Myxococcus guangdongensis: one gene and its partner. Each later gene encodes a partner of the first gene's protein in a complex. Links are inferred from orthologs where the notes say so. Each region holds a gene or a part of one and is shown on either strand. Other genes may lie near its edges.

Region 1 (5,140 bases):
GGAGGCCGTGGAGCCTCCCGCCATGGGCGACGTGGTGGTGGACGCGCTGTTCGGCACGGGGCTGAGCCGGGCTCCGGCGGGTGCGTTCGCGGAGGCCATCTCCGCCATCCACCGGTGGCGCCGCGCGGGCGCGAAGGTGGTGGCCGCGGACGTGCCGTCGGGTCTGCAGAGCGACACGGGCGAGCCCTTCTCGCCCTGCGTGGAAGCGGACGCGACGGTGGCCTTCGGCTTCCTCAAGCCAGGGCAGGTCCTGGAGCCCGGGGCTTCGCTGTGTGGTCGCGTGCACCGCGTGGACATCGGCATGGGGGGCGCGTCGTCGCGCGACGTCACCGGTGCCGAGCTCTTCGTGGTGGAGGAGTCCGACGCGCGCCGCACGCTGCCCGCGCGCAAGGCGGACACGCACAAGGGTACCTACGGGCACGTGCTCGTGGTCGCCGGCAGCCGGGGGAAGACGGGCGCCGCGGCGCTGGTCGCGAAGGCGGCGCTGCGCTCGGGGGCGGGGCTCGTCACGGTGGCCACGCGAAGCGACGCGCTCGAGTCCGTGCAGTCACACTCCGCCGAAATCATGGGCATCCCCCTGGAGGGCACGGGCCCGCTCGGCCTCGGGGACCTGGACGCGCTGCTCGCGGCGGCCGAGGGCAAGGACGCGCTCGTGATGGGGCCGGGCATCCCCCGGGGCCCCGAGACGGGCCGGCTCATCGGTGAGCTGCTGTCGCGCGTGGAGCTCCCCGCGGTGCTGGACGCGGACGCGCTCAACGCGGTGGCGGAGGACCTCTCCGTGCTCCGTCGCGCCAAGGGGCCCGTCGTCCTCACGCCGCACCCGGGCGAGATGGCGCGTCTGACAGCCAAATCGACCCAGGAGGTCCAGTCCAAGAGATTGGACATCGTGGGTCGACTCGCGGCCGGGCTCAACGTGACGGTGGTGCTCAAGGGCGACCGCACGCTCACCGCGCACGCGGATGGCCGCGTGTTCATCAACACCACGGGCAACCCGGGCATGGCCACGGGCGGCTCGGGGGACGTGTTGTCCGGCGTGTGTGGCGCGCTGCTGGCGCAGGCCTTCCCGCTGCCCGACGCCATCTGGACGGCGGTGTACACGCATGGCCTCGCCGGGGACCTGGCCGCCGCGCGACGCGGGCAGCTGGGTCTGGTGGCGGGAGACCTCATCGAGCAGGGGCTCTGCGAGGTGTGGCTGCGGTGGGAGCGATGAGCGACACGGTGTTGTCGAGCGAGGTGCGGCGATGAGCGAGGCCAACACGGTGGAGCGGCGCGTGACGCTGGCCTCGCCCGAGGAGACGCACCGGCTCGGAGTCCGGCTGGGCGAGCTGCTCGAGCCGGGGGACTTCGTGGGGCTGATTGGCGATTTGGGCGCGGGCAAGACGCACCTGGTGCGCGGCGTGGCCGAGGGCGCGCGCGTGCCCCGCTCCGAGGTGGCCAGCCCCACCTTCGCCATCGTGTACCCGTACTCCGGCCGAATCCCGCTGTACCACGCGGACCTGTACCGCCTGACGGGCTACGACGACCTCTACGCCACCGGCTTCATGGACCTGGTGGGCGGCGAGGGAGCGGTGCTGGTGGAGTGGTTGGACCGGGTGCCGGAGGCCGCGCCTCGCGAGCACCTGCGCGTCACGTTGGCCCACGCGGGCCAGGACTCGCGGACCCTGGAGGCCCGGGCCTTCGGAGCCCGAGCCTCGACGCTGCTGACGACCTGGCTGCCCTGACGTCAGGCGGCGTGCTGGCTGGGGCCGGGCGTGGGCGGCGGCATGACGCCCCCCGCGAGCTCCGGCACACGCCAGCGGTGGAAGACGAGCCCGGCGTCCACGCCGATGACGTCCTCCTCCTGCACGGGCGCCCAGTTCGGCCCGCCGCACAGCGCCTCGCTGGAGACGATGAGCTGCTCCAGGCGCGTGCCCGCGACGGGGAGGCCGCCCAGCTCGCACCGCGCGCCGCCCACGGACACGAAGAGCGTCCGGTTGCGCCGCGAGGCCACCATCACCTCGCCGTTGGTGACGAGGAAGTTCATCGCGGAGCGCTGCTGCGCCTGCGAGTCATCCGTGATGGCCGCCACCAGCCCCATCGTCTCCGCGAGCGCCCGCGCGACGCCCTCCACGGGGACCGAGTGGCCGATGGGATGCCTGGCCGCCAGGCGGGTGAGGAAGAGGTAGAAGCACCGCTCGCTGTCCGTGGTGCCCTGGATGCCCACGCGCAGCGTCGGGCAGATGAGCTCCTCCACCGCGGCGCGATGCCGGGCGAATTCCCTCAACGTCCCGTTGTGGACGAACGTCCAGCGGCCGTGGTGGAAGGGGTGGGAGTTGCGCAGCTCGACCGCGCCCACCGAGGCCAGACGGATGTGCGCCACCACCGTGTGTGAGGACACACGGCTGCTGACACGCTCGAAGTCGGGGTCACTGTGCGCGGGGCCCACACCGTGGGCCACGACAGGCGACGCTTCGGCGCCATAGGCGGCGATTCCCCATCCATCCTTGTGCTCGCGTGACTGGATGAGGAGCGAGTTCTTCTGCGTCACCAGCGAGGGGTGGACCGCGGAAGGGACTGACGATCTGAATCCAAAAAGTCGGCACATGGCTGCAGTTGGTACTTATAACGGCCGGCCCCGACGGGAAGTTCTCCAACACTCCCGTGCGACGCACGTGTCACCAGTCGACGTCGCTTCACCCGCAGGAATTCAGCTCCTGCTGGACGACGACACGCCCGGCTTTCACCACCGTGCGCGCGTGCCCTATTCCTAAATGGTAGGGCAGATGACGGAAAGACGCACAGCTGAACAAAACCAGGTCGCCTGCATCACCCACGGCCAACCGCCCTTGTCGTTGCAGTCCCAATGACAACGCGGCGCCACGGGTCGCGGCCCAATACGCCTCCGCCGCCGAGAGTCCGTTCTCGAGACACGCGAGTCCCAGCGCCAACGCCGTGTTTTCACTCATGGCGGAGCCCGGGTTGACGTTGGTGCCCAAAGCGACATTGAGGCCCGCGTCGCGGATGCGACGTCCCGGCGCGTAGGGGCGCATGCGCAGGAAGAGGGTGGAGGTGGGCACGAGCACCGCGGTGACGTTGGCGGCGGCGAGCGCGCGCAGGCCCGCGTCGGTGACTTGCTCCAGGTGGTCGGCGGTGGCGGCGCCCAGTTCGGCGGCGAGCTCGGAGGCGCCGAAGGCGGTGAGCTGGTCGGCGTGGAGGCGCGGCTGCATTCCCAGCTCGCGGCCGGCGGTGAGGATGCGGCGGGCCTCGTCGACGGTGAAGGCGCTGTCCTCGACGAAGACGTCGCAGAAGCGCGCCAGGCTCTCGTTGGCGACGGCGGGGAGGATTTCGTCGATGCAGAGGCGGACGTAGTCCTCGCGGCGCTCGCGGTACTCCGCGGGGATGGCGTGCGCGCACAGCAGCGTGGGCACCAGCTCCACGGGCGTCATCGTGTTGAGCCTGCGCACCACGCGCAGCATCTTCAGCTCGGTCTCCACGTCGAGCCCGTAGCCGCTCTTCACCTCGGCCACCGTCACGCCCTGCGCGAGCAGCCGCTGCACGCGAGGCAGCGCCAGCCGCACCAGCTCCTCCTCGCTGGCCGCGCGCGTGGCGCGCACGGTGCTGACGATGCCGCCGCCGGCCTTGGCGATCTCCAGGTACGTGGCGCCCTGGTTGCGCAGGTCGAACTCCGCGGAGCGCTCACCGGCGAAGACCAGGTGCGTGTGCGGGTCCACGAAGGCGGGGCCCACGAAGCCGCCTTTCGCGTCGAGCACCTCGGTGCCCGCGCCCACGCTGCCAGCTGGCAGCTCCGCCTCCGCGCCCACGTACGCGATGCGACCGGCGCGGATGCCCACGCAGGCGTGGGGACGCGAGGTGAGGGCGGCCTCCGCGGGCTCGCGGTGCGTGCCCTCCAGGGTGAGGACCTCGGACGTGTTTCGGACCAGCAAGTCGAGCGCTTCCATGATGTCAACGACCTCCACGCACACCCACGATGGGAACGTTCCAGCTCGTGCTGTCTCCAACCTTCGCGCGACCGAAGCCACCCGACAGCTCCAGGGTGTCCAGCCATCCCCACGTGAAGCGCGCGGCGACGACACCGCCGTAGTACAGCGAGCCGTTGCTCATGCCGTGCGACGACAGCGTGTGCACGGCGACGAAGGGGACCAGGCCCACCGACACACCGGGCTCCGGCGAGAAGCTCAGGGCACACGTCGCCTCCGCGCCCGCCATGCTGCCCGGTCCGCCCTTGCTCGAGGAGATGCCGAAGTCGGACGCCCCGCGCACCGCCAGCGAGGGCGCGAGCCCCAGGCGTTCCGAGCCGATGTAATAGGACATGCCCGCGTAGACGCCGTAGCCGGGCACGGGCAGCGGCAGGAACATCTCGCCCTGCAGGCCCGTGTGCAGGTGCAGCCGCGCGGTGAGCGGCCACGTCATCGCGGCGTCGAAGGCGAGGCCCCACTGCTGGGTGGAGAAGCTCGCGTCGTCGCCGCGGAAGCGGTCATCGGTGCCGACGGAGGGCACCGTCCCCGCGATGGGCGCGCTGAGCCGGGGGCCGGTGCGGATGCCGGCCTGGAGCATGCGCTGCTGGGCGGAGCCGGGCCCCAGGCGCATCACCATGGGGCCGACGGCGGAGGGGGCACACCCCGCGAGCGCTCCGAGCGCAAGGACCAGCAACAGCGAGAGGCTCGGGCGCGCGGGGTGGGCCATGGCGAGGCACAAGGCTACACGGTGATGCCCGGAATCTTCACGCCCCGCTCCTTGGCCACCTCGATGGCCTCGGGGTAGCCCGCGTCCGCGTGGCGCAGCACGCCCATGCCGGGGTCGCTGGTGAGCACGCGCTCGATGCGGCGCGCGGCCTCGGCCGTCCCGTCCGCGACGATGACCTGTCCGGCGTGCAGCGAGTAGCCCATGCCCACGCCGCCGCCGTGGTGGAAGGACACCCACGACGCGCCATTCACCGCGTTCACCAGCGCGTTGAGGATGGGCCAGTCCGCCACCGCGTCCGTGCCGTCCTTCATCGCCTCCGTCTCACGGTTGGGCGACGCCACCGAGCCGCAGTCCAGGTGATCTCGTCCGATGACGATGGGCGCCTTCACCTGGCCGGTGCGCACCAGCTCGTTGAAGGCGAGGCCCGCCTTCGCGCGCTCGCCGTAGCCCAGCCAGC
Region 2 (4,923 bases), on another replicon or contig:
GCGCCGCCCGCGGGTGTCGAGGAGGAGCCCGTCACGGCTCCGCCCGAGGAGCCCGAGCCGGAGTCCGCCGCCCCCGTGCACGCGGTGCCCGCCAACGTCGTCGTGTTCCACGCGCGCCCCAAGCGCCCGCTGGGCATGGTGGACGAGACGGCGGACGCGGACGGTGAAGCGCCCACGCTGCCCCCCGCCGTCGCGGAGGGGTCGTCCTTCCTCGTGGAGCCGCCGCCGGCCCATCGCGCGACGGAGCACGCGCGGCGCAGCCTGCTGCTCGACTGGAACCGGGTGGACACCGAGGGCATCAGCGCGCCCACCACGTGGGGGCCGTCCTCCGTGTGGGCCTCGGGGCCACGAGGCTTCGCAGGGCAGGGTGGCTCCTCGCCGCAGCCCGCGTCCGCGCCTGTCTCCGAGCCGCCCGCGCCCGCGCGCGCGCCCATCTTCGGCGGCGCGGCGGTGGGGCCCAACCCGTTCCCGCCCGTGCCGCCGCCCGCGCCCGCGCCTCCGTCGTCCGAGGTGACGTTGGTGAGCGGCCGTGACGTGCCGGCCGTCGATGTCGACACCATCCCCGAGGTGGAAGAGGTCCCCGCCGCGCCGCCGCCGCAGCAGCTCGCCCTGCCTCCCTATCCGGGGCATGGCGCTCCCGAGCGTCCCTCCGCGGCCCCGGCGATTCCCGAGGAGCCGCTGACGCCGGCCGCGCCGCCGCCCACGCTCATCACCCCCGCGACGCCGCAGCCCATCGTGGCGCCCACGCCCGTGGCGCCTCCGGTGATTGCGCAGACGCCGAAGCCCGCCACGCCGCCGCCGGCGAGCACGCCGACGCCGCCCGTGTCCCACGCGGAGGACGCGGCGGCCGTGCGTCCGCGTCGCACGGGCCTCTACGTGGGGGGCGCGCTGCTGCTCATCGGCGCCGTGGTGGCGGTGGTCGCCTTCGGTGGTGGGAACAAGCCTCCCGCGGAGACGCCGCCGAAGGTCGAGACGGTCCAGACGCCCGAGCCCCAGAAGCCTCCCGACGTCGTCGCCCCGGTGCCTCCGGTGGCCGCGCCCGATTCGGGCGCCACCGCGGGGGTCCAGGCCCCGGTCGATGCGGGCGCGCCGGTGACGCCCGACGCGGGGAGCGCCGTCGTCGAGACGCCGCCAGCTCCGGTGGACTCAGGCACCGCCGTGGTCGAGGCGCCTCCATCCGGCGCGGACTCGGGCACCCCCGTCGCCCAGGCGGCCGTCGACCCGGAGGTCGAGTACGCGAACCTCATCAAGGCGGCGAAGAGCGCCACGGTGGGCAACCGCTTCAAGTCCGCGGCCGCGAGCTACCGCAAGGCGATGGGCCTCAAGCCCGACTCCACCGAGGCGAAGGCCGGGCTGGGCATCGCCCTGGTCAACGGCTTCGAGTCCGAGTCCGCCTTCCGCGAGGCCACCAAGCTGCTGGCGGACGTGGTCCGGGACGACGAGAAGAACGCCCGGGCCTGGCTGTCGCTCGGCATGGCGTACCAGTCCATCGGCAAGAATTCCGAGGCGGGACGGGCCTACAACCAGTATTTGAAGCTGGAACCGTCGGGGGCCTCCGCCAACGAGGTCCGCGCCATGCTCAAGTCGCTCGGCAACTGAGCGGGCGGCGGACCTCCTGGTCGCTCCCGCCCTGCTGGAAGTGAAGTGAGTCGCCTTGCTCGTCCTCGGCCTGGAAACCTCCTGTGATGAGACCGCCGCCGCCCTCGTGGAGGACGGCCGGCGCGTGCTCTCGGACGTCGTCTCCACCCAGGTGGACATCCACCGTCGCTGGGGCGGCGTGGTGCCGGAGCTCGCCTCGCGCAACCACATCGTCCAGGTGATGCCGGTGGTGCACGAGGCGCTCACGCGCGCCCAGAAGACGCTCGACGACGTGGACCTCATCGCCGTCACGTCCGGCCCGGGGCTCATCGGCGCGTTGTTGGTGGGGCTCCAGGTGGCCAAGGGGCTGAGCCTCGCCACCGGCAAGCCCTTCGTCGGCGCCAACCACCTCGAGGGCCACCTGCTGGCCATCCGGCTCCTGGAGGACGCGCCGGAGCCGCCGTTCCTCGGGCTCGTCGTCTCCGGGGGGCACACCAGTCTCTACGAGGTGAAGGACTTCGGGCACTACCGGCTGGTGGGCAGCACGCGCGACGACGCCGCGGGCGAGGCCTACGACAAGACGGCCCGCATCCTCGGGCTGCCGTACCCGGGCGGGCTGCCCATCGACCAGCTCGCGCAGAAGGGGAACCCGGAGGCCATCCGCTTCCCGCGCGCGCTGCCGGGCGACAACTTCGACGTCTCCTTCTCGGGCCTGAAGACGGCGGTGCTCCAGCACACGAAGAAGCACGGCGTGCCGGAAGGACAGGCGCTCGCGGATCTGTGCGCGTCCTTCCAGGAGGCGGTGGCGGACGTGCTGTCCAAGAAGCTGGTGGCCGCCGCGCGCCGGCTGGGCCACAAGCAGCTGGTGCTTTGCGGAGGCGTGGCCGCCAACTCGCGCCTCAGGGCCCTGTGTCAGCAGCGCGCCGAGGAGCGGGGGCTGCGCATGTTCCTGCCGCCGGTGCGATTGTGCACGGACAATGGCGCGATGATCGCCGTCGCGGGGTATGAGGCGTGGCGCCGCGGCTTGCGCGGTGATTTCCGCCTGGCGGCCGACCCCGCCTGGCGCATGTAGAAGAGGGACACCCGGGTGGAATCGCCGCGAGACATCCTCAAGCGCCACGGCCTGCGCGCCAAGTACAGCTGGGGCCAGAACTTCCTCGGAGACGAGGACGCGCTCAGCACCATCGCCGACGCGCTGCACCTGCGCGAGGGCGAGCCCGTCGTCGAGCTGGGCCCGGGCCTGGGCCACCTCACGCGCTTCCTCGCCGCCACGGGCGCGAAGGTGACCGCCGTGGAGCGCGACCGGGACATGGTGACGGTGCTGGAGAAGGAGGCGATTCCCGGCGTGCGCGTGGTGGCCGGCAACGCCGCCACCGTGAACTTCGCCGAGGTGGCCGGCGCGCCCGACGTGGCTGTCGCGGGCAACCTGCCGTACCACCTCACCAGCTCCATCCTCTTCCAGGTGCTGGCGCAGCGCGCGCAGGTCTCTCGCGCCGTCTTCACCCTCCAGAAGGAGGTGGTGGAGCGCCTGGCCGCCGAGCCCGGCTCGCGCGACTACGGCCTGCTCACCGTGCTGCTCGGCCTGCACTTCGACGCGGAGAACGTGCTCACGCTGGAGGCGTGGCGCTTCCATCCGCCGCCGAAGGTGGACTCCGCGGTGCTGTCGCTCACGCGCCGCGCGTCGCCTCGCGCGCCCATCATCGACGAGGCCCGCTTCACCCGCGTGGTGAAGGCCTCCTTCGCCCATCGTCGCAAGACGCTGCTCAACTCCCTCAAGTCCGACAAGACGCTGGCCACGCCCGACGCGCTCCTCGCCGCGCTGCAGACGGCGGGCATTGATCCGCAGCGCCGCGCGGAGACGCTCGCGCCGGAGGAGTTCGCCGCCCTCGAGCGCGCGCTGGGTCCGGTGGCTCCGGGTGGCTCGCCGCCGCCGGTGGACCTCTCGGACGAAGGCGCGGACGAGTAGGGCAGGGGCCCGCCGAGGGCCCTACCGGCCTCGCAACCCGAGGAGCTGACCCAGGCCGCCCTGCTGCTCGAGGAACGCCCGGAACTCGTCCTCGGGGATGCGCATGCGCGTCAGCACGTCGCGGAGGATGTCCTCCACGGAGCCATCCTTGCGGCGCTTGAGCTCCAGCGCCGTCTTCAGCAGCACGACGCCATAGAGCGGATCCGCCTCCATGGGAGGTGGAGTCTCGGCCTTGGGCGTGGCGCTCGGGCGAGCCTCCTCGAGTCGCACCACTGTCTTCGCCCGCTGCCTCCCACTCATGACCGAAGGGCACCCCGCGCACACGCCATGGAATCGCGCGGCAACCTAGGGGGAGGCCACCCGTAGCGTCAAGCGAGCCCTGGGATTCCCGCCGCCGCCCCAGGCATGGAAAAATCGCCGGACCCCGGTGCCCAGGTTGTGTTATCCGCGCCCCCACGCGTGGCCCCGCGGACTGTTCTCCCCGGTGGAGAATCACTGGGGTCTCATCGCGCGTTTTCCGGGTCGGGAGGCCTCGGCGGATGGACTACCGGTACATCGTGGTCGAGGGGCCCATTGGCGTCGGCAAGACGAGCCTCTCCAACATCCTCTCCGAACGGCTGAGCGCGCGGCGCGTGCTCGAAGTCGTGGAGGAGAACCCCTTCCTGTCCAGCTTCTACACGGACCGGCAGAAGTTCGGCTTCCAGACGCAGATCTTCTTCCTCCTGTCGCGCTTCCGGCAGCAGCAGGAGCTCTTCCAGCAGGACCTGTTCCGCTCCGTCACGGTCAGCGACTACCTGTTCGCCAAGGACCGCATCTTCGCCCACCTCAACCTGGACGCCCACGAGCTCGCCCTCTACGAGCGCGTCTTCGAGGCGCTCGGGCCTCGCGTCACCAAGCCCGACGTCGTCGTCTACCTCCAGGCCCGCCTCGACGTGCTGCTGCAACGCATCAAGAAGCGCGGCCGCGAGTTCGAGCGCAAGTTCGACTCCGGGTACCTGGAGGGCCTCGTCCACGCGTACAACAACTTCTTCTTCCACTACACGGAGACGCCGCTCCTCGTGGTGGACACCTCGGACATTGATTTCGTGAATAACGAGGCGGACCGGGAAGACCTGTTGGCGGCCATCCGCAAGGCGAAGCCGGGGACGCAGCACTACGTGCCCAAGGCGTCGCGGCGTCCCTGAAATCGGCCTCCCGGCGGGTCGCCCGCTTGTTGAGGCCCCACGGCCGGGGCGAGGGCGTTAGAGTGCGGGCGTCGGCTTCGAAGCCTCCGGCGATCCCTGACGGGACGGCGAGGGGCCCGGGGTCGGCACTTCGCCGTATCCACCCTCACCCAACAGGAGGTGAACCGTGAAGGACAAGGTCACCATCCATTCGCT

What was found. Proteins that work in one complex are often made in the same cells at the same time.
Region 2: the proteins of tsaE (region 1) and tsaD are in contact, whole or in part, in a crystal structure (PDB 6N9A), measured with the Thermotoga maritima proteins. The link is inferred for Myxococcus guangdongensis from one-to-one orthologs. Residues at the interface, in WP_004082108.1 of Thermotoga maritima: Leu37, Gly38, Lys46, Lys57, Val59, Lys60, Ser61, Thr63, Phe64, Thr65, Leu66, Met67, Val69, Pro71, Tyr82, Arg83, Leu84, Asp86, Asp88, Phe89, Asp93, Ile128, Asp130, Glu131, Arg134; in WP_004082750.1 of Thermotoga maritima: Cys10, Asp11, Arg49, His50, Leu82, Gly84, Gly135, Gly136, Glu154, Thr155, Leu156, Asp157, Asp158, Ser159, Glu162, Asp165, Lys166, Arg169, Leu170, Tyr175, Lys213, Thr214, Leu217, Tyr218, Gln221, Arg222, Asn324.

Annotation. Positions count from the first base shown.
Region 1 is NZ_JAJVKW010000022.1:75,073-80,212, forward strand. Bases 1-2,981 are described here. They hold tsaE (tRNA (adenosine(37)-N6)-threonylcarbamoyltransferase complex ATPase subunit type 1 TsaE), read left to right. Parts: upstream 1-1,241; coding sequence 1,242-1,721; downstream 1,722-2,981. Other genes in these bases: LXT21_RS41275 (NAD(P)H-hydrate dehydratase), read left to right, coding at 1-1,210; LXT21_RS41285 (class II glutamine amidotransferase), read right to left, coding at 1,724-2,584; hutI (imidazolonepropionase), read right to left, coding at 2,673-2,981. Outside these bases: more of hutI, read right to left, coding at 2,982-3,938; LXT21_RS41295 (hypothetical protein), read right to left, coding at 3,943-4,683; hutU (urocanate hydratase), read right to left, coding at 4,698-5,140. UniProt on the Escherichia coli protein: Required for the formation of a threonylcarbamoyl group on adenosine at position 37 (t(6)A37) in tRNAs that read codons beginning with adenine.
Region 2 is NZ_JAJVKW010000006.1:66,419-71,341, forward strand. Bases 889-3,652 are described here. They hold tsaD (tRNA (adenosine(37)-N6)-threonylcarbamoyltransferase complex transferase subunit TsaD), read left to right. Parts: upstream 889-1,654; coding sequence 1,655-2,650; downstream 2,651-3,652. Other genes in these bases: LXT21_RS19820 (response regulator), read left to right, coding at 889-1,599; rsmA (16S rRNA (adenine(1518)-N(6)/adenine(1519)-N(6))-dimethyltransferase RsmA), read left to right, coding at 2,666-3,544; LXT21_RS19835 (hypothetical protein), read right to left, coding at 3,566-3,652. In the rest of the region: more of LXT21_RS19820, read left to right, coding at 1-888; more of LXT21_RS19835, read right to left, coding at 3,653-3,844; LXT21_RS19840 (deoxynucleoside kinase), read left to right, coding at 4,084-4,728; panB (3-methyl-2-oxobutanoate hydroxymethyltransferase), read left to right, coding at 4,895-4,923.